Regions from separate parts of the Hominibacterium faecale genome, predicted to be linked through region 3. Evidence: predicted binding sites of a transcription regulator. Region 3 holds the regulator's gene; each other region holds the start of a gene.
What was found. The regulator HrcA, encoded in region 3, represses chaperone genes, less so after heat shock. The targets are predictions, from matches to a motif close to TTAGCACTCNNNNNNNNNGAGTGCTAA.
Positions count from the first base shown of each region.

Region 1 (7,823 bases), on a different contig from region 3:
GGGCCATGGTGGCGGTATGTTTCTTAATGGCGATTCTGATTGCCGAATACAGTCTGTCAACTGAGACAATTAATTATTATGATTCGGATAACCGTTACAGCGGCGCGGTCCAAAATGAGATGAACAGTACCGGCGGCCTTGGCGAAGAAATGGATCACTTGCTGCCGGGAAGCGAAGAGCAGCTCCAGCAGGAACTCCACCCGACCAAAGGAGTGTTTTCCTCCGTTTTCAATATGCTGGGTAAATCCAAGGCAACGGCGAACAATATCCTTCGTACAATTAATTCTATTGCGGCAGACCATGGCGGATTTGCGCTAATGATCGCGTTGCTGGCCGTAGCGCTGGCAGCCTTTTATGAAATTTTCATTAAAGCCATGCTGCGAGTGGGTGAACGACGTTTCTTTCTGGAAAACCATTTATATCATAAAACGCATATAGGAAGAATCTTTTTCCTGTTCAAAGAAAAGAAATTCAGACGGCCAGCTTGGGTTATGCTGGTTAAGGCGATTTACCTGTTCCTGTGGAGCCTGACCATTGTCGGCGGCATCATCAAGCACTACTCTTATAAAATGATTCCCTATATTCTAGCCGAAAACCCGGATATTGACCGGCGCCAAGCCTTCAAGCTGTCTCGGGAAATGATGAATGGAAACAAGTGGAAAGCATTCGTTCTGGACCTTTCCTTCATTGGCTGGAACATTCTCATGAGCGTAACCTTTGGCATTCTGGGGATTTTCTTCCTCAATCCTTATGTGCGCGGGGTGGAGGCCAATCTCTATCTGGCTCTACGCGCGACGGCGATTGCCCGCAATTTACCCGGGGCGGATGCCCTGAACGACGATTACCTGGCCGCCGCGCCGGCAGATATTCAAGAGGGCTTTTATCCGGGACAGGCGCAAGTGCGGCAAAAGAAAATCGCCCTTGACTACCACCGCCATTACACTTTGATCAATCTGGTGTTATTCTTTTTCATTGCTGCTTTTATCGGCTGGTGCTGGGAAGTTGCGCTCCATCTTGTAAAGGACGGCATCTTTGTCAACCGGGGCACCATGCTGGGACCCTGGCTGCCGATCTACGGCGTAGGGGGCGTGGCGTCGCTGATTATTCTCAAACGCTTTGTTGACAGGCCTTCGCTTTTGTTCGTTCTGACCATGGCTCTGTGCGGGGTTGTCGAATATTTTACTTCCTGGTATTTGGAAATGACCAAAGGGATCAAATGGTGGGATTACAGTGGTTACCTGCTCAATCTCAACGGTCGAATCTGCCTGGAAGGACTTCTGACCTTTGCCATTGCCGGCTGCGCCTTCATCTATTTGATCGCGCCAAAGCTGGATACCATGCTTAATAGAATTCCCAAGGGGACCAGGTTTGGCATCTGCGGTATCCTGATTCTGCTCTTCGGCGCCGATACCGTCTATTCCCACTTCCATCCAAATACCGGAGAAGGTATTACCGATTACGGGATGCTGGCAGAGCCGGAGCGTTCTGCCGCATCAGGTCAGGAGGCCTCAGGGGAAACGACGTTATAGGGAAAACTTGTAATTTCCCCCTTGATTTCTGTCAACAGTTGATGTATAGTAATGTTAGCACTCGATAAAGCTGAGTGCTAACATTTTGATTTAAAAGGAGAATGTATTATGGCAAAGAAACAGTTTAAAGCAGAATCAAAACGACTTTTGGACCTGATGATCAATTCCATCTACACCCATAAAGAAATTTTCCTGAGAGAGCTTATTTCCAATGCCAGCGATGCCATTGACAAATTATATTACCGCAGCCTGACAGAGGGCAATACAGGCCTTTCAAGAGAAGATTTCGCAATTACCATCGAGCCCGATAAGGATGGACGTACCTTGAAGATTATGGATAATGGTATGGGTATGACCAAAGATGAACTGGAAAAGAACCTGGGAACCATTGCCAGGAGCGGTTCGCTGGACTTTAAGAAAGAAACAGAAGGCAAAGATGATATCGACATTATCGGCCAGTTCGGAGTAGGCTTTTATTCCGCTTTCATGGTCAGTGAGAAGGTAACGGTAATCAGCAAAGCCTTTGGTGAAGAAATGGCTTATCAGTGGGAATCCAGCGGAGCGGACGGATACTCCATAAAAGAATGTGAAAAAGATTCAAACGGCACTGAAATTACCTTGCAGCTGAAAGCGGACACCGATGATGAGAACTATAGCGAATACTTAGATACTTATAAAATCAAGAACCTGGTGGGCAAATATTCTGATTACATCCGCTATCCGATTAAGATGATGGTGGAAAAACAGCGCCTTAAAGAGGGAACTGAGGACGAATACGAAAGCTATTCGGAAATGGAGACCTTGAACAGCATGGTTCCTCTTTGGAAAAAGAATAAGAGCGAGATTAAGGACGAAGATTACAATACGTTTTATAAAGAAAAATTCTATGATTTCACCGATCCAGCCAAGGTGATCCATACCAGCGTGGAAGGCGTTACCAGTTATACCGCACTGTTGTTCATTCCGTCTCAGGCGCCTTATAACTACTATACCAAGGACTTTGAAAAAGGATTGCAGCTTTATTCTTCGGGCGTGCTGATCATGGACAAATGCGCCGATCTTCTGCCGGACCATTTCAGCTTTGTCAGAGGTCTGGTAGATTCCCAGGATTTGTCGCTGAATATTTCCAGAGAAATGCTTCAGCATGACCGCCAGCTGCGGGCCATCGCATCTCGTTTGGAAAAGAAGATCAAGAGTGAGCTCTTGGAAATGCTCAATAAGGATCGGGACAAATATGTGGAATTCTTTAAGAATTTTGGATTGCAGCTGAAATACGGGCTTTACGACCAGTTCGGCGCTCACAAGGAAGTTCTCAAAGATCTGGTTATGTTCCATTCATCCCAGGAAAACGCATTGGTTACACTATCTGAATATGTGTCCAGAATGAAGCCTGAACAGAAATATATTTATTATGCCAGCGGCCAGACCACAGAAAAGATCGACAAGCTGCCCCAGACAGAGCTGTTAAAAGATAAGGGCTATGAGATCCTTTATCTGACAGAGGACATCGACGAATTTGCGCTGCAGATGCTGCGGGAATTCGATGAGAAGGAGTTCAAATCCGTATCCAGCGATGACCTGGAGATCGAGGAAAGCAAGGAAGAAAAGGAAGCTGCCGACAAACAGGCGGAGGAAAGTAAAGACATGCTGGCCTTTATGAAAGAGGCTCTGGGGGATAAGGTCGCGGAAGTACGGCTGACCCAAAGATTAAAGAGCCATCCTGTGTGCCTGACGGCCAAAGGCGGCCTTTCCATTGAGATGGAAAAAGTCCTCAACTCCATGCCGGTGGACCAGAAGGTTCAGGCGGAGCGGGTACTGGAGATCAACGCCAAGCATCCGATTCTGGAGACCTTGAACACCGTCTATAAAGAAGATCAGGAAGCGGTGAAAACCTATACCAAGCTGTTATACGATCAAGCATTGATGATCGAAGGCCTGCCGGTAGAGGACCCGGTGGCATTCTCCAACGCAGTCTGTGAATTGATGACAAAGAAATAAAAACCATATTAAAGAAAACCCGGTGCAAAGGGAGCAGATCGCTCCGCCGTGCGCCGGGTTCTTTGATTAGTGCAAAAGCCGAACGTACCTTGCTAGCAGGGAAACTTTGTCGTATAATAGAAAAGATATTGAACAATGGATGGGAGAAGTTATGAAAAGAAGAGTATTATCGATCTGTATCACCTTTGTTATGCTGGTGACATTACTGGCAACAACAGGTTCCGCGGCAGTTTTTGCAGACAGCGGCGCCAAAACATCCCTTTCCGGGGCAGAAAAAATTGGTGGCTTGGAAGAAGTGGGAGACCAGGTTCGCTACCGGATGAAAAACGATGCCCTCCTGGATCCGGGACAGGCGGCGGCTAAGAAAGCGGCCAGAGCTTCATCCGTATCTCAATCCAAATTTTCACTGGCGGATAAAATGCCTGCGGTTCGCGACCAGGCAGCAAGTGATAACTGCTGGACCTACGGCACGCTGGCATCCATGGAATCCAGTCTCATCATGCGGGGCCTTTCCGGAACCGGACTGGATCTCTCCGAGAACCATTTGACCTGGTTTACCTATAAAGGCGCAAGCAGCGCTGCAAAGAGCGCTTATGCTGGAAAAGACACCCACATCCTTACCCAGAGCAGAAGCCCCTTCAGCGAGGGCGGAAACCGATGGTTTTCCACAGCTACGCTTGCCAGATGGTACGGTGCTGCCGATAACAGCAGAGTAGGAAATACCACCAGCCTTTCCTCCGGCATTCAGACCGTGTCGGATATTCGGCTGCGTAATGCGGATTTTCTGCCGGAGCCGGCCGAGAATAACGAAAACGCAAAAAGAATTATTAAAAACTATTTAGTTAATAAAGGTGCTGTAGATGTGTCGTACTATGTGCCTAATAAAAACCTGCAGAAGAATGCAGACGGTAAATTTGGCTACTACTATGGCGGAAATGCTCTTGCCAATCATGAGGTTGCCATTGTCGGCTGGGATGATGATATTTATTTCAGCGGCTGGAAAGGCCCGGGCGCCTGGCTGGTGCGCAACAGCTGGGGCAGCGATTGGGGAGACAACGGCTATTTTTACCTTTCCTACTATGATTCCAGCCTGTGCAATCCGACCTTCTTCGAAGCAGAGGCCCGTTCCTATAACGGCGGCAGCACCTCTCATGAATATACATCCGTCTATCAGTATGACGGCGTGGGCGCCGGAGACGGAGAGTTTGCCATGGGCAGCAAGCTTTCTTCGGCTAACCGGTATACGGCTAGAAAAGACGAGCTGATCCGGGCCGTTGGAACCTATACAGGGGCGGCCAATTCCACGGTCAACGTTTCCATATATATCAATCCTTCTGCTTCCAATCCGGCCAGTGGTGTGAAAAAACTTAGTAAATCCTTTTCCCTCCAATATGCGGGATATCATACCTTGGATTTGGGGACGGCCATCGGCATACCCAAGGGATGCACCTTTTCCATCGTGGTTTCTTCCTCCTTTACCGATGGCGGCAGGCGCTATTATTTCCTGCCTAATGAAACAGCCGACTATAACTACTATGTGTCCGCATCCATCGATTTCAGCAAAGGACAGAGCTTTATCAACGATGGCGACGGCTGGTACGATGTGACCAATGTGGCGCCCATTGCTGACGGCAGGGATAAATACGAAGTGGGAAACGCACTGGCAAAAGCCTTTGGTACAAATACCGGAACTGCGGCTCAATCCATATCAGCAAAGAGCAAATACACCAAAACTTACGGCAATAAGGCCTTCAAACTGAACGCCAAGCGAAAAAAAGGCAACGGAAAACTCTATTACCGGTCCAGCAACACCAGTGTGGCTGCAGTCAGTTCTTCAGGAAAAGTAACCATAAAAGGCCCTGGCAAAGCAACCGTAACCATTTCCGCAGCGCCGAGCACGGTCTACAAGTCTGCGTCCAGGAATGTGACCATAACCGTAAAGCCAAAAAAAACGACGATTACCACAGTCAAATCAAAAAAATACAGAACCCTTTCCGTAAAGTGGAAAAAAGATTCCAAGGCCAGCGGCTATCAAGTAATGATCGCTCAGAACAAATCGTTTAAAAAGGGAAAGAAAACGGCCACCATTAAAAAGAAATCAACCACCAGCAAGACTTTTAAAAAACTCCCATCCGGAAAGACTTATTATGTAAAGGTCCGCGCATATAAAAAGGCGGGCAGCAAGAAGGTCTACGGGTCTTACAGCAAGATCAAGAAAATAAAGACAAGATAGAAGGAGCAGAGCATGGAAAAGACCATTGTCATCATTGATGGAAACAGTTTGATCAATCGGGCGTACTACGCAATGCAGCGGCCTATGATCACAAAGGACGGAATCTATACACAGGGTATCTTCGGCTTTCTCAATATGCTGTCGAAGATTGAAAAAGATTATGAACCGGGTTATATAACGGTGGCTTTCGACTTGAAGGCGCCGACCTTCCGCCATAAAGAATACAAGGAGTATAAGGCAGGCCGCAAAAAGATGCCGCCGGAGCTGGTGATGCAAATGCCGCTTTTAAAAGATGTGCTGCGGGCGATGAACATCAAGCTGCTGGAAATGGAAGGCTTTGAAGCGGACGATATCATCGGAACCGTCGCCCGGGAAGCGGAGGAGCAGGGGCTGTTGCCGCTGATCATCACCGGGGATAAAGACGAATTGCAGCTGGCCACCGATAAGACGAAAGTCATCATTACCAAGAAGGGAATCTCCCAGTTTGAGATCTATGACCGGAAGGCGATGATTGATAAGTACGGATTTACACCTGCCCAGTTCATTGATTTTAAGGGCCTTATGGGCGATCAATCGGATAATATCCCAGGACTTCCCGGCGTGGGTGAAAAAACGGCGCAAAAGCTGATTTTGGAATACGGGAGCGTGGAGGAGCTGATTGCCAATACGGACAAAATTACCAGCCCCAAATTAAAAGAAAAAATCGAAGACAATGTCCAGCTGGCTGTTATGAGCAAGCGGCTGGCGACGATCAATACCAATGTACCCATTGACATTGATTTTGACGAGTTTTTATTGGAAGAGCCGGATTACGATAAGCTGATCGAAATCTACACCAAGCTGGAATTCAATAGTTTTCTGAAAAAACTGGATAAGTCGGCGGTGAAAAGTGCGGCCCAGCAGACGATTATCGATACGGAAGCTATCGAAAAGACGGTCATTCGTGAGCCGGAGCAGGTGCATGATCTGAAGCTGACAGAGCAGATTTCCATCAAAGTGCTGGGAGATTATAATCACGTAGCCGCGCCAAAAGTTTACGGGATCGGTATTCTGTCAACCGATGGCAAGTATTTCTATATCAACTGCGAAAAGGAAGAAACACTGCTGGCGGCCATCGATCTCTTCAACGAGGAAAAGCCGTGTTTTATCGGCCATGATCTGAAAAACGATTATTATATGCTGATGGCTTACGGCCTGGTCAGCTGCAGCTCTTGCTTTGATACGGCCATCGGCCAGTATGTTCTGGAATCGGGACGCAGCAACTATAACCTCAAGACCCTGGCTTATGAATATTTCCACGAGAGCCTGGAGGATGAAAAAGAGTTCTTTGAGAGCAACAGTCAAGTGGACTTATTCAGCGATCCTACGGAGATTTACAGCACTTACGGGCTTCGGTGGTGCGCCACTGTTCTCAGTCTGATGCCGGTGCTGGCTCAGAAGACCGAGGATGAAAACCTGAAGCAGGTTTTATACGAGGTGGAATTGCCGCTGATCGAAGTTATGGCAGCCATGGAGCGGGACGGCGTCACGGTTGATCGCAAAGAACTGACGGATTTGGGCGAGGTAATCACAGCTCAGGTGGAGACCATTACCCAGAAGATTTATGATCTTGCCGGCGAGTCTTTTAACATCAATTCACCGGCCCAGCTGGGACCGATCCTCTTTGAAAAGCTTGGGCTGACAGCCGGAAAGAAAACAAAACGGGGGTATTCCACCAGCGCTGAAACGCTGGAAAAGATCATGGACGAGCATGAAATCGTGCCCTTGATTTTAGAGTACCGGACCCTGACCAAGCTGAACAGCACCTATATTGAAGGGCTGCTGCCGCTGATCGACGAAAACAATAAGATCCATGCTCATTTCAATCAGACGGTGACGGCCACCGGCCGCATCAGCTGTACGGAACCCAATCTGCAGAACATTCCCATCCGCCAGGCATTCGGGCGACAGCTGCGAAAGGCTTTCGTGCCCGAGGATGACCATCATACCCTGGTGGGGGCGGATTATTCCCAGATTGAACTGCGGGTACTGGCCCATATGGCAGAAGATCCTGCGCTGATCGA
Region 1 covers NZ_JAJAGH010000006.1:308,985-316,807, reverse strand. The annotation lists gene LG211_RS09360 (DUF975 family protein) at 1-1,529, shown strand, start outside; gene htpG (molecular chaperone HtpG) at 1,638-3,527, shown strand; gene LG211_RS09350 (lectin like domain-containing protein) at 3,679-5,760, shown strand; gene polA (DNA polymerase I) at 5,773-7,823, shown strand, end outside.
Region 1: the regulator HrcA is predicted to act here: its motif matches at 1,584-1,610, upstream of htpG (molecular chaperone HtpG).

Region 2 (7,823 bases), on a different contig from region 3:
AACAATCATATTCCAAGGATTAAAAAATGTATTGAAGCTTTGTGCTGTCAGTTTGGGGAAAAGGCCGGCCAGCTGGACGGAGAGGTCTACTACACCTTTCCTGCGCCGGAGACTCTGGCCTGTCTGGAGCCGGAAGATTTGGCGGAATGCCGGCTGGGCTACCGGGCAAAATACTTGATCGGCACCGCCAGAAAAGTGGCCGCAGACGGATTGGAGCGGCTGGAAACGATGGGGGCGCCGGATGTATCCGCTGCGGAAGCCTTTGAATATGTGACCAGCTTTCCCGGTGTGGGGCCCAAGGTTGCAAATTGTATTTTACTTTTTTCCATGGGCAAGTACGATTGCTTTCCGGTGGATGTGTGGATGAAAAAGGTAATGAACGATCTTTACGGGCTGGAGTCAGTGAAGGAGATCAGTGATTTTGCGGGCCGTACCTATGGCAGCTACGGCGGAATCGCCCAGCAATATTTATTCTACTATGTTCGCCAAATCAGCCGCAGGCAATCCGCGGATCCTTTGACTCTTGAGAACCGCAGGAAATGAACCTTTGCCGGGGGTGTTCATTTTTTAAATTTGTGGTAAAATAGATGCGAACGGTTGAAAGAGAACGATAGAAACATCGCTGGGCTGATTATGACCGCGTGGATTTTTCCGAAAGAGGCAGGATTTGATATGGAAAGAAGGAAAGATAGTAGAGGCTTCACACTGGTCGAAGTGATAGTGGTGCTGGTAATCTTGGCCATACTGGCTGCGATTTTGATTCCGGCATACACTGGATATATTAAAAAGACGGAAAAGACAAAATGCGCCATTCAGCGGGGTGATCTGGAAAAGAAGTTTATTGCTATGTTTAATTATGATCCTCAGATACGCAGCTGCACTACGACCGCAGATGTGATAAAGATTACTGGTACCAATGTGGCAAAGTACATGCTGGATAACGGATATTATGAAGGTGAAACCAAATGCCCGGTATATGATCAGGATTATGAGTTTAAGTTGATTCCTTCCGGCGCCGGCTATCGGGGCGAGTTTACCTGCGGGTGCGCAGCGGATGAGTTCAGTAAGTTTGCTGCAGCGGTGAAGAAGGCTGCGGAAGAGCTGAATAATAGCGGCAAGGATAGCGAGCTGATTAGGAATGTCTATAAGGCCTACGGAAGCCTGCCTAAGGTCAGCGAGACAGAGCTTGCCAGCACAGGCTATGATGGAAAAACCATGTACTGGCGTCCTTATCAGTTGGGTAACGGGAATATCATATATTTTGCAAATTTATCCCCATATTCGGAGGGGAACCCCCAGGGTTCCTGGAATGCAGGGATCATCAAAGTGAATGGAGAAGTTTATAGTACAGGCGGAAAAGAAACCAATATAGCTGACGCTAAGAATTACAAAGGCAAAGACATTGATCACTTTGTTGATGAATACTTAGCGGGAAAAGGATTTAAGAAAAAATAAAATCTGATTTAAGGCGGCAGCTGAACGGAGAAGAGTCCGGGCAGCCTGCCGCTTTTCCTTTCTTTAAAAAATCTTTAGCAAAAAACCAAAAAAACCTGTTGACAACTGGGACTGAAAGTATTAAATTATAGTTAGCACTCGTAAAGAGTGAGTGCTAACAAATCGTAGATAATAAAATAACTATAAAAGTGAAGGAGATGAAACTATGAGTTTTGGAATTAAGCCTTTGGGCGCACGTGTGGTTATTAAAAGATTAGAAGCAGAAGAAAAGACAGCCAGCGGCATTGTACTGCCTGGTCAGGCGAAAGAAAAGCCTCAGATGGCGGAGATCGTTGCAGTGGGACCTGGGACAGAAGAAGAAAAGATGGAACTGAAAGCAGGAGACACAGTGATCTTTTCCCAGTATGCCGGAACAGAGATCAAATATCAGGGTGAAGAATACACGATCTTAAACCAGAGAGACATTTTAGCAACCGTGGAGTAATTAGGAAAGGTAGGTAATGAGGAATGGCAAAAGAATTACATTATGGTGAGGACGCCAGAAGAAAATTACAGGCAGGCGTTGACAAACTTGCAGATACAGTAAAAATTACGTTAGGACCAAAGGGAAGAAACGTTCTTCTCGATAAAAAGTTCGGATCACCGCTGATCACCAACGACGGCGTGACTATCGCAAAAGAGATCGAGCTGGATGATGCTGTTGAAAACATGGGGGCTCAGCTGGTCAAAGAAGTTGCGACAAAGACCAACGACGTCGCTGGCGACGGTACGACTACAGCGACACTGCTGGCTCAGATCATCATTAAAGAAGGATTTAAAAATGTAGCAGCTGGCGCAAACCCAATGGTACTGAAAAAAGGAATCCAGGGAGCTGTTGATGTGGCTGTGGATGAAATTCAGAAGATTTCCCACGAAGTGGACAGCAAAGAAAGCATCGCGCAGGTTGCATCCATTTCCGCTGCTGATGACCAGATCGGCGCACTGATCGCAGAAGCGATGGAAAAAGTGGGCAAAGACGGCGTTATCACCGTAGAAGAAGCAAAATCCATGGGAACGACGCTGGACGTAGTAGAAGGTATGCAGTTTGACAGAGGCTACCTGTCCGCATATATGGTAACTGATACAGAAAAGATGGAAGCTGTTTTAGAAAACCCCTACATCTTACTGACAGATAAGAAAATCTCCAACATTCAGGAGCTGCTGCCAATCTTAGAGCAGGTCGTACAGCAGGGAAGAAAACTGATGATCATCTGCGAAGATCTGGAAGGCGAAGCGCTGGCAACCATCGTTGTCAACAAGCTGAAGGGAACCTTCGACTGTGTAGCTGTTAAGGCTCCTGGCTTCGGCGACAGAAGAAAGGCCATGATGGAAGATATCGCTATCCTGACCGGCGGTACAGTAATCTCTGAAGAAGTTGGCTATGATATTAAGGAAGCTACCCTGGATATGCTGGGTACAGCCGCAACCGTTAAGGTTGACAAAGAAAACACCGTAATCGTAGACGGAGCAGGCGATGCCAGCGAAATCGAAGCGAGAGTTCATCAGCTGAAAGCGCAGATCGAAGAAAGCACTTCAGATTTCGATAAAGAAAAGACTCAGGAAAGACTGGCAAAACTGTCCGGCGGCGTAGCAGTAATCAAAGTAGGTGCAGCTACCGAAACAGAACTGAAAGAAAGAAAGCTGAGAATTGAAGATGCTCTCAACGCTACAAAAGCGGCAGTTGAAGAGGGTATCGTTTCCGGCGGCGGCGTAGCGCTGGCCAACGCAATTCCGGCAGTGGCAAAATATGTGAAAGACCTGGCCGGCGATGAAAAGACTGGTGCAGCAATCATCCAGAGAGCTCTGGAAGAGCCGGTTAGACAGATCGCAGAAAACGCTGGATTCGAAGGCAGCGTAGTTGTTGCTAAAGTTCTTACCAGCGACGCGGGCGTAGGCTTTAACGCAGCTCACGAAGAATATGAAAATATGATCGACGCAGGTATCGTAGACCCTGCTAAGGTTACAAGATCAGCCCTGCAGAACGCGGCATCCGCTTCCGCAATGCTCCTGACAACAGAAGCAGGCGTAACAGATGCTCCTGCAGAAGAAGGCGCGGCAATGCCTCCAATGGGCGGCGGAATGCCGGGCGGTATGCCGGGAATGATGTAAGCTGACATTTCCAAAAGAATAGTTTCGAGCAGTCTGCCCAGCAGACTGCTCTTCCTTTTCTCAAAAGAAAAAAAGCTCCCCAACCTTTTTAACTGTGGTATAATAGACCCAAACTTGAATTTGCAACGTTATCACAGTAATGCGAGGAGGTGGATTTATGACAAAGCCTTCGACCCACGATGATAAAGGCGTACAATCTGTGGATCGAGTGCTGGACATGATTGAAGTTTTAGCAGAGGAACAGGAGGGCCTGGGTGTTACCGAGCTGGCAAACCGTGTGGGACTCCATAAAAGTACGGCACATCGACTTTTAGCGACGCTGACGAGAAGAAATTACATAGAAAAGACAGAATCGGGCACTTACAAGATCGGACTGAAGCTGATTGAGGCGGTCAGCTGCTACATCAACAGCCTGGAGCTGCAGACCGAGGCCCGGCCCTATATCGTACAGATTACATCCCATTTGGGATTGACCTCCCATTTAGGCGTACTGGACGGAGATCAAGTAGTCTATATCGAAAAGATGGATGTGGTTTCCACGGTGAAGATGTATTCCCAGATCGGACTGCGAATGCACGCCTATTGTTCATCTTTGGGCAAATGTCTTCTTTCCAATTACTCAAAGGAGGAGTTGGAAGACCGAATGAAAAACTGCAGCTTCATTAAATTTACGCCCAACACCATTTCCAGCATGGAAGAACTTCATGAGGAAATGACCAAGGTACGCAGGCAAGGCTGGGCTATGGATGATCAGGAATTTGAGATCGGGCATCGATGTATTGGAGCGCCTATCTACGATTATCGTGGTGATATCATTGCTTCTATCAGCGCCAGCGGAGATGTACGTGTACTGACAGATGACCGCATTGAGGACACGGCTGCCTATGTAAAGCAGGTGGCACTGGAGCTGTCGCGGAGCATGGGCTATGTTGAATAAATTTGTTACAATTTAAAAAAATGTGGTATACATATAAGAGTAGTGACATTTGTAAGATAAGGAGGAAGCGATATGTTATCAAAAAAAGTAGTAGAATTGTTGAACGACCAGGTGAATAAGGAATTTTATTCTGCCTATCTGTATCTGGATATGGCGAATTATTATAAGGATGAGAATCTGGACGGTTTTTATAACTGGTACAAGATTCAAGCACAGGAAGAGCGGGATCACGCTATGCTTTTCATGGAATATCTTCAGCAGAACGGCCAGTCCGTCACATTGGAAGCGATCGGCAAGCCGGATAAGGAATTCAAGGAATTTATCGATCCTTTGAAAGTGGGTGCGGAGCATGAACGGTATGTAACCGGCTTGATTCATAACATCTATGATGCCGCTTATCAGGATAAGGATTTCCGGACCATGCAGTTCCTGGATTGGTTTGTAAAAGAACAGGCTGAGGAAGAAGATACGGCTGACAGCCTGGTTCGTAAGTTTGAACTGTTTGGCAGTGATGCTAAGGGCCTGTATATGCTGGACAGCGAACTGGCGGGCAGGACATATAACGCGCCGTCACTGACGCTGTAAAAGACTGCATAAGTGCTTTGGATTATATAAATTTATTGGATGATACCTGCTCTAAGCAACTTCTTAATCATGAGTTTTTTCATGGTTGGTGAAGGCGCTTAGAGCTTTTTTCTAGAAGGGTGTTCACAATTCTGATTTCCAACTGGGCATTGCAGGGAAAGCCCAAGCGTGATTCATTTGATATAATAATGACACAATCAAACAGGAGGTAAACAATATGCACGCATGGGAAGCAGTTCAAAAATCTGTCGATTACATTGAGGAACATTTACAGGAAAATATACGGGCAGAAGTTTTAGCTGAAATAGCTGGATTGTCACCATTTTATTTTCAAAGATTGTTTAAGCGGCTGGTAAATAAACCGCTGCAAGAGTACGTCAAACTGCGGCGTTTGGCAGAAGCGATCGATACACTAAATACAGGGAACCCGCGGATTTTAGATGTGGCGTTAGACTATGGCTTTGCCAGTCATTCAAATTTTACCAGGGCCTTTAAGGACACCTATGGGATTACACCAGAGGAATATAAAAAACATCGACCGCTTCTCAATACTTTTGTAAAACCGATTCTTTCTTTGGGTTATGAAATGGCGGATGAGGGTGTTCCTCTAATCGTTGAAAATATCATTTTAGAAATACGCAGAGAACACCTTGACACTCCGGAAGTTTATCTGGGTCTTTCAGCAGATGTTTCCATAACGGCACAAACACCAGTTGGAGAAAGGACAGGCATAGATGTACCAGGACAGCTTTGGATTAGTTATCATAAAGAAAAAAAGGCAATTGATCAATATATTCATCCGAACATTGAATTGGGCATGCCATATTCCGCGGATGAGGAAAAAGAAACATTTTCCTATTTTGCAGGGGGACTTGCCAAAAACATTCCGCAAAAGCTGAACGGTGGTTTTGTGCAACAGGAGTTGCCAGAAGGAGACTACATTGTTTGTTCCATAGAGGCTGAAAGCTTTGAAGAACTTGTATCATCAGCGCTGGACCAGGCAGGAAAATATCTTTTTAGCACATGGCTTCCCAGGCATGGTCTAACTACAAAACCATTTTCTGCTGAAAAATATAATATGACCTTACAAGAAACTAATCGCATGGAAATTTGGGTAGCTCCCGTTACTCTATCAAAAGAATAAACGCAAACCTGCTGACTTAATCCGCTGCGAAGGCGGAGCTTTTAGGAAACCTCCACGTTTCAACCATCAATTCGCGAAATTTGTGCGAAAAAGGAGCTGATCCCACACATCACTTATTTTGAAATGTGCGACAGCCCCTTTTTCTCTTTGTATGATTATTCGTAAATATTCTTTAAAACGATGTTTTTGACGCGGGTCATTTCATCGAAGGTGGACATGACGCCTTCCGTACCGATGCCGCTGTGCTTCCAGCCGCCGAAAGGCATTTCAAAGGCTCTGAAGAAGCTGGCTCCGTTGATGACCGCGCCGCCTGCTTCCATGGCTTTTGCAACCTTGAAGGCGCGCTTTTGATCTTTGGAGAAGACGCAGCTTGACAATCCAAAGATGGACGCGTTGGCGATTTCGATGGCTTCCTCATCGGTATCGAAGCCGATGATAGGAACGACCGGGCCGAAAATTTCCATATCCTTGGCAACGTCTGCGGTCTTAGGAACATCGACGATAACGGTCGGCTCGTAGAAGGCGCCGTTTCTTTTTCCTCCCAGGATGACTTTTCCTCCCTGCTGGACGGTCAGTTCAACCTCTTTTTCAACTTTAACAGCTGCTTTTTCGCTGATCAGACAACCAATCTGGGTGTTCTCTTCCTTGGGCATACCTACTTTCATCTGTTTGATTCTGGCAACACATTTTTCTGCGAATTCGTCTTTGAGGGAATTGTGGACCAGAAAACGCTTGCTGGCGCAGCAGACCTGTCCGGTATTGTACATCCGGCCCCAGATCATTTCTTCTACAGCCAAATCCACGTCACCGTCTTCCAATACGATAAAGGCGTCATTGCCCCCCAGTTCAAGGGCTGTATGGGTCAAGTTTTTAGCAGCAATCTGAGCGGTATCGATTCCCACTTCCGTGCTTCCGGTTAAGGTGACCAGATGGACTCTGGGATCAGCTACAGCCGCACTTTTCACAGCGCCGGGAGCAGTGAGACACTGGATGACTCCGTTTGGTACGCCGGCCTCAACCAGCATCTCGGTGAGGCGCATCAGGGTCAACGGATTATCGGATGATGGCAGCACGATGGCAGCATTCCCCATCATCAAGGCCGGCGCAACCTTCTGATCATATAAGTCGCACGGGAAGTTGAATGGTATGATGCAGGCCACAATCCCGATGGGTTCTCTGGTTACCAGCTGCAGGTTGGCTGCCTGCCCGGCTTCCGTACCCGGAGGGATAATAGCGCCGTAATAGTGCTTTGCATGCTCGATAAAACCGGAAAAGCCGATCTTGATGTTTCCGATTTCCGCCCTGGCTTCTGTGATTGGTTTACCGTTTTCAGCGGACAACAACTGGGCCAGGCTTTCCTTATTTTCTTCCACGATATCCAGGAACCGATAAAGGACCTCGGCTTTTTCGCAGACGGGAACTTCCGCCCATATTTTCTGGCCGGCTTCCGCTGCGTCGATGGCCTTTTCAATATCTTCAGCAGTTGCTTTGGGCACGGATTCGATCACTTCTCCGGTGGCCGGCGCCAGCACGTCAAAGGTTTCTCCGCTCACA
Region 2 covers NZ_JAJAGH010000010.1:5,550-13,372, reverse strand. The annotation lists gene LG211_RS14460 (DNA-3-methyladenine glycosylase family protein) at 1-543, shown strand, start outside; gene LG211_RS14455 (prepilin-type N-terminal cleavage/methylation domain-containing protein) at 673-1,455, shown strand; gene LG211_RS14450 (co-chaperone GroES) at 1,661-1,939, shown strand; gene groL (chaperonin GroEL) at 1,963-3,603, shown strand; gene LG211_RS14440 (IclR family transcriptional regulator) at 3,761-4,540, shown strand; gene LG211_RS14435 (ferritin) at 4,613-5,125, shown strand; gene LG211_RS14430 (AraC family transcriptional regulator) at 5,343-6,269, shown strand; gene LG211_RS14425 (aldehyde dehydrogenase family protein) at 6,425-7,823, opposite strand, start outside.
Region 2: the regulator HrcA is predicted to act here: its motif matches at 1,587-1,613, upstream of LG211_RS14450 (co-chaperone GroES).

Region 3 (7,823 bases):
ACGGGCAGATTGATTTTGCACTGGTAGAAGGCTTTTTTGCCAAAAGTGAATATGACTCCAAAGTCTATTCCAATGAACCTTATATTGGGGTATGCGGTCCCTCGTATCAGCCTGCGAAAAAAATGATGCGGATCGAAGATACTTTTGATGAACGGATTATTGTGAGGGAGGAAGGCTCCGGGACCAGAGAAATTTTCGAACGTTACCTTGAAAGCCGCAATTTTTTAATCAGCGATTATAAAAGTATATTGGAAATTAGTAATATCAACGCTATTAAAGCCTTGGCCGCGGCTGGATGCGGAATTACCTTCCTCTATGAGGCAGCGGTAAAAAAAGAGCTGGAAACAGGAGAACTGATAAAAATTCCTCTGCTGGATTTCGACCTTACACACGACTTTACATTTATCTGGCGAAGAAACAGTGTTTTTTCGCCAGACTATATTGAGTTGTTTCAACAGTTAAAAGATGCCAGAGAAGGCTAACATACAAAGGAAAACAGATATAGTGCTCCAACTCCTATGATGGCACAGATTACGGACAGGCGCCAGATCCGGTATTCCCGGTCCATCTTTGCCTGTTCTGCATCAGAAGGCACATCAAACTCATGGTCAGTAAAGAGAAATTCGGTTTTCTCTTTTTTCGTTTGCGCATTTTTTTGCAAACCATTTCTAGCGAAAAACAGAACCAGGCCAGCTAAGGACCACATAATGCCAGCAGCGATGGCTTCCGGGGAAAGCTGTGTCATTAAAAGTAGATAAACGGCAATACTGGCCCCTGCGCCTGCGGAAAGGCCGGGCGTGCGGAAAGGCCGGGAAAGATCCGGGTATTTTTTTCGAAGCCCCAGAGCCGACAGCATGCCGATCACATAATAAAGAAGGGTCGCAAAGAGAGACAGGGAGGCGATATAGGTGATGGAACCAGTTGATACTAAAAGGATCATCAAAAGGCCTAGGCAGATCAAAGCGATAAAAGGGCTCTGAAAGCGGGGATGGATTCTCCCCAGAATGGGAGGAATTGCGTTATCTCTGGCCATGGTGAACAGATAACGGGCCGGCGCGGCAATGGCGGCGTTGAGGGTGGAAAAATCACCGCCAAAGGTAATCCCCAGGCATAAAAGTATCAGCGGGAGCCCTACGATTCCGGCTGTTTTCATGGCGTGAGCATAAGGCGCATCTGCAGTCGCCAAAGCTGCCAGGCTGTCAACAGGCGTGATGCTGACCAAGGCCCATTGGAATAATGCCGTTACAATAAAGACGATGAACGGCGCTAAAAACAAAGCGCGGGGCAGATTGATCCGGGGAAAACAGATCTCCTCTCCCATGGCACAGCAGGTTTCAAAGCCGGCAAAGCACCACCAGATCATGGCTACACATGGGAAAAAGTCTTTAATAGAAAGGCTGTCGCTAGCTGTGGATATGGAAAAAGAATCCAAGTGGAAGACCGGCAGCATGGTGATAAACCAGATAATAGTGATTCCCCAAAAAAAGAACAAAAAGCCATTTTGCAGCCTGCCGCTCATCTCCACTCCGCGGACAGCAAGGACAACGAAGAGTAAGATGGCAGCAGAGGCGATCACCGGATCGCTGAAGGGCAGCGAGAATCCCAACGCTTCGAAAAGCGTACGCAGATAGAAACTGAAAGCCAGCGCCTCCCCGCTGGCAACTGATACCATGGAGATGATAAAGTTCCAGCCGGCCAGCATCCCAAAGGGCCTTCCAAGTCCAAGGGATGCGTATTGGTAAGTTCCGCCGGCAAAAGGCAGCGCTCCGCCCATTTCGGCATAGATCAGAGCCGGGTAGATACTGATGATGAGCGCGGTTAAAGTGGCGAAAATCACTGCCGGACCTAGAATGCCGGCCGCGCCGGAGCCGACTGTAAAGAGGCCGACGCCGATGACGGTTCCTACTGTGATTGTAACGGACTCGCGCATGCCGAAACATCGTTTCAGTGATGCGGTTTTATTGATATGTAAGTCTTTCATAATTCAATCCTTTCATTATAGCTTCTCTTTTTATGCTATGTAAAGTCAGAAAATTGGTGTTTGCCTTTGACGAATGGAAAATAAAGGAGTAAAATAAAGAAAAAGCACTGTTTGGAAAGTGGGGTGGAATCATGAATAATTATGTTATTACCATCGGCAGACAGGTTGGCAGCGGAGGCTCGGTTCTTGGAAAAGCTATCGCAGAGTATTTTGGATTCAGCTACATTGATAAAGAGCTGCTGAAAAAGGCAGCTGAGGAGCTGAACATTCCACAAGAGGATCTTGAAAATCTAGATGAACAGGAGTACCGGGTAGGAAAGTCTCTGTTCCAGTCCAGCATTTACAATTTGCCCTATATGACAGATGCATGGCTGGTACCGACGGGGGCAAATCTCTATCAGATTGAATCGGAGCTGATCCGTCAGTCGGCAGATGAAGGGCCTTGCGTAATTGTGGGACGGTGCGGATCTGATTTGTTCCGCGGCTATAAGAAGCATGTAAGCTTTTTTCTCCATGCTGACGAGGATGAAAGATTGGAGCGGCTGGAAAACACCCTGGATTTTTCCCACGAAAAATCACTGAAAATGATCGAAAAGGCCGATAAGGCAAGAGCGCGGTATTACAATACGTATACCGGAAGGAAATGGCTGGATCTGACCGGATACGATTTGTGCATCGACACCGGAAAACTGAGTGATGAGCAAGTGAAAGAAATCGCAGTAAACTACATTTGCACCAGATTTCCCGAACTGAAAAACAGACTTTAATACTACCGTCAAAGGACGGGCCGGGCTTGCGGCCCGGCAGGATTTATGGACATGAAATATTACACCAGGCAAGGGACTGCCGCATGAGGCAGTCCCCTTTTTGCGGAGTGCCGCCGGTGTTACTTTATCAGTTTACATCAAACTTGTGCATGTTCAGCCCGTGCGTCCTCAATTTTCGCCTCGAATCCCGGCCGATGGGAAATCGGGTCAGCCCATTTAATTTTCGGGAAAACCCTAAGAAAAATTTTCAAGAAATTTTTTAAAAGAGTGTTGACAATACTACATAAGAGTGGTAAATTTAAACTGTAATTAGCACTCACTTATAAAGAGTGCTAACAGGAGGGGCTATCATGGATTTAAGTGAAAGGAAACTGAAAATATTACAGGCTATTATCAGCGACTTCATTAGAACAGCAGAGCCGATCGGTTCCAGAACACTTTCCAAAAAGTTCGACTTGGGGATAAGCCCGGCAACGATTCGAAATGAAATGGCTGATCTGGAAGAGATGGGATATCTGACTCATCCCCACACATCAGCAGGTCGTGTTCCCTCTGAGCTGGCATATCGTCTTTATGTAAACGATATGATGAAAAAATATGAATTGAGCGAAGATGAAAAAAATGCCATCGCAAGCAAGCTTTATGAAAACGTGACGGAACTTGAAAAAACGGTACAGCACGCAGCGAAAATTTTATCGGATATTACCAATTTAACGTCGTTCGCCCTGACACCGTCGCCGGATGAAGATACATTAAAATACATTAACCTGCTGCCGGTAGACGAACATACCGTTGTTCTGATGATCGTTTCCCACAGCGGTAAGGTATCTAACACAGCCCTCAAGCTGAAGGTACCTTATACAGAGGATGGTCTGGAGCTTTTAGCCAAGACCATGACTTATAATTACCGAGGCAAGACCATCAGCGAAGTACTTACCTTAGATATTATCGAAAGCTTTGAGACGGATATCGAAGCCATGAGCACTTTGGCAAGGAAGGTCGTACCTAACTTCATCAAGACCCTGGAAGATATGCTCAACGTCAACTTGTACATGGATGGACTGACCAACATCTTTTCCATTCCTGAGTACAATGACTTGGATAAAGCAAAAATGTTTCTGGAAATGCTCAATAAAAAAGAGGACTTTACAAAGACATTGATCAACCGGGAAAACGGTGTAATCATAACCATTGGAAAAGAGAATGCCGAAGACATCATGCAGGATTGCAGCCTGATTACCGCCACTTATCATGTGGATGGAAAGCTGGCCGGCAAGATCGGCGTGATCGGGCCCACGCGGATGCGATACGGGCAAATTACTTCGGTCGTTGAATATTTGACGGAGAATATAAGCAATACGTTTAAACTGTCAGGAGGAGGTAAGGATGACGACTAACGAGCAAAAAGAACGCGAAATGGCTGAAGAAATAGCCGAAGAAAAAAAGGAGCAGCAAACAAAGGAAGCTGAAGCGTCCTGCGATGACGAAGCAAAAAAGGAAGAAAACCAATCCCAGGAAGGCGAGGAAGCGGAGAAACAGGAAGAATGCAAGGAACCTGAGGAGGACGAAAGTTCCCGCTATATGAGGTTGATGGCTGATTTCCAGAACTACAAAAAACGAGTAGAAAAGGAAAAAAGCGATATCTATTCCTATGCCAATGAAAAACTGGCGATTGAACTTCTGGCCGTCCTCGACAACTTTGAGCGGGCGCTGGAGCATAATGCCGATGACGCAAGCTTTAAAGAAGGCATGGAAATGATTTTCAAACAGCTTTTCGATGTGCTTGAAAAGGCAGGGCTGAAAGAAATACCTGCCCTTGGAGAAGAGTTTGACCCTAACTTCCACAATGCGGTGATGAATGAAGAAACCGATGAATATGAAAGTGGTAAAGTTTCCGGCGTCATGCAGAAAGGTTATACGCTCAACGGCAAAGTCATCCGCCCGTCCATGGTGAAGGTGGCCAGCTGATTAAATGGTTAATGTTTAAAAATTTAAATACATGAGAAATACAATATAAAAGGAGAGATTAACATGGGAAAAGTAATAGGTATAGACTTAGGTACAACAAACTCGTGCGTAGCAGTATTAGAAGGGGGAGAACCTGTCGTAATTGCCAACGCAGAAGGAAACAGAACCACTCCATCCGTAGTTGGCTTTGCCAAGAACGGTGAAAGATTGATCGGTGAAACCGCCAAAAGACAGGCCATCACCAACCCGGACAGAACCATTGCTTCAATCAAGCGATACATGGGTACTGACCACAACGTAGAAATTGACGGTAAAAAATACACACCGCAGGATATTTCCGCAATGATTCTGAGCAAACTGAAGGCGGATGCGGAAAGTTATCTGGGCGGTACAGTAACAGAAGCCGTCATCACAGTTCCCGCTTACTTTACTGACAGCCAGAAGCAGGCTACGAAAGATGCAGGTAAGATCGCCGGACTTGATGTAAAGAGAATTATTAACGAGCCGACGGCTGCTTCCTTAGCATACGGTCTTGATAAAGATGAAGCGCAGCATAAAATCCTGGTATATGACCTGGGCGGCGGCACATTCGACGTTTCCATTCTGGAGCTTGGCGACGGCGTATTCGAAGTACTGGCTACAAACGGAAATAACAAGCTTGGCGGCGATGACTTTGACGAAGCCGTGCTCAATTATCTGGCAGATACATTTGCGAAAGAAAATGGCATTGATTTGAGAAATGACAAGATGGCGCTGCAGAGATTGAAAGAAGCTGCTGAAAAAGCGAAGAAAGAATTGTCCAGCGCGCAGACCACCAATATCAACCTGCCGTTCATCACTGTAAATCAGGACGGACCGCTGCACATGAACATGGACCTGACAAGGGCCAAGTTCGAACAGCTGACCGCCGATCTGGTTCAGAAGACCATCGAACCAATGCAGAAAGCTATGAACGATGCCGGTGTTAACAACAGTGATATTTCCAAAGTAATCCTGGTCGGCGGTTCCACCAGAATCCCGGCTGTACAGGAAGCAGTTAAGAAAGTGACAGGAAAAGACCCGTTCAAGGGAATTAACCCGGATGAATGCGTAGCAATCGGCGCTGCTATTCAGGCAGGCGTACTGACCGGTGAAGTAAATGACGTACTGCTGCTGGACGTAACTCCGCTGTCCCTTTCCATCGAAACATTGGGCGGCGTAGCGACCAAGCTGATTGAAAGAAATACAACGATCCCCACCAAGAAGAGCCAGATCTTCTCCACAGCGGCGGATAATCAGACAGCTGTCGATATCCACGTCATGCAGGGGGAACGTGAAATGGCGGCCGGAAACACCACATTGGGACGCTTCCAGCTGACCGGTATTCCTCCGGCTCCCCGCGGAGTACCTCAGATCGAGGTTACCTTCGACATCGATGCCAACGGAATCGTAAATGTACACGCAAAGGATATGGGTACCGGCAAAGAACAGAGCATTACCATCACTTCTTCCACAAAACTGTCCGACGATGAAATTCAGTCTAAGGTAAAAGAGGCTGAACAGTACGCGGAAGAAGACAAGAAGAGAAAAGAAGAAGTTGAAGTTCGCAACCAGGCAGAAACGCTGGTATATGAGACAGAAAAGAACCTGAAAGAAATCGAAGGAAGTCTGTCAGAAGAAGAAAAAAATGCAGTAAACGCAGCTAAGGACGATCTGTCCAAGGCGCTTGAGGGCACCAACATCGACGAGATCAAGGATAAAACGGAAAAACTTACTGAACAGTTCCACGCTATTTCAGCTAAGATGTACCAGCAGGCACAGCAAAACGGCGGAGCAGGCGGCGCGGGATTTGACCCCAACATGGGCGGCCAGGCAGGCGGCGGCGCAGAAAACGGCCCTGCAGGAGACAACGTAGTAGACGCTGACTATGAAGTAGTGGATGAGGACAAGAAAGACAACTAATCCAACTCTGACAGAGCACTCCTTTTACAGGGAGTGCTCTGCCCGAGTATAATACTTAAAGTGAGGAAAAGGCTATGGCAGAGAATAAGAGAGATTACTACGAAGTCCTTGGACTGCAAAAGGGCGCCAGCGATGATGAAATCAAAAAAGCCTTCCGAAAGATGGCCATGAAATATCATCCGGACAAAAATCCCGGGGACAAAAAAGCCGAAGAACAGTTCAAACAAGTCAATGAAGCATACAGCGTTTTATCCGATCCTGAAAAGAAAAGCAAGTACGACCGTTTCGGACATGCAGGAGTAGATCCCAATGCCGGATTCGGCGGTGCGGGCGGCGGTTTTGGAGGCTTTGGCGCGGGCGGCTTTGAGGATATCTTCGATATGTTCGGAGGTATGTTCGGCGGAGGCGGCTCCCGACAGAGGCGGAGAAACGGCCCCATAAAAGGTAATGACCTGCAGAAAGCGATGACCATTACCTTCGAAGAAGCTGCTTTTGGTACAAAGAAAGAAATACAGATTAATAAATATGTGGAGTGCGAGACCTGCAGTGGCACCGGTGCACAGCCCGGTACTTCAAAAAAGACCTGCGGCAAGTGCGGAGGAACCGGAGAGGTTCATACGACACAGAGAACACCGTTTGGTACATTCCAGAGCTCATCCCCATGCCCGGACTGCGGAGGTACCGGACAGATCAACGAGCATCCGTGCGGCGACTGCGGCGGAACTGGGAAAGTGAGAAAGTCTGTCACCATTTCTGTGGATATTCCAGCCGGCGTTGACAACGATTCGGTCATATCCATCAAAGGACAGGGCGAACCGGGCAGCAACGGCGGCCCCAACGGAGATTTGTATGTTGTATTGACCGTAAGGCCGCATAAACTATTTGAACGAAAAGGCCAGGATCTGTGGCTGGAAATTCCCATCACTTTCGATCAAGCGGCTCTTGGAGACGATATTACCGTCCCAACCTTAGAGGGCAAGGTGTCCTATAAAGTTCCGGCGGGAACACAACCGAATACCGTGTTCAGGCTGAAAGGAAAAGGCGTAAAATCCGTACGCTCAAGTAGAAAAGGTGATCTGTATGTAAGAGTGATTTTGGAGGTTCCAACCAAACTGAGCGGCAAGCAGAAGAAAGCGATTCAGAACATGGCAAAAGAAGTGAAGAAC
Region 3 covers NZ_JAJAGH010000003.1:374,369-382,191, forward strand. The annotation lists gene LG211_RS04500 (LysR family transcriptional regulator) at 1-482, shown strand, start outside; gene LG211_RS04505 (APC family permease) at 479-1,981, opposite strand; gene LG211_RS04510 (cytidylate kinase-like family protein) at 2,113-2,748, shown strand; gene hrcA (heat-inducible transcriptional repressor HrcA) at 3,099-4,145, shown strand; gene grpE (nucleotide exchange factor GrpE) at 4,135-4,716, shown strand; gene dnaK (molecular chaperone DnaK) at 4,780-6,657, shown strand; gene dnaJ (molecular chaperone DnaJ) at 6,732-7,823, shown strand, end outside.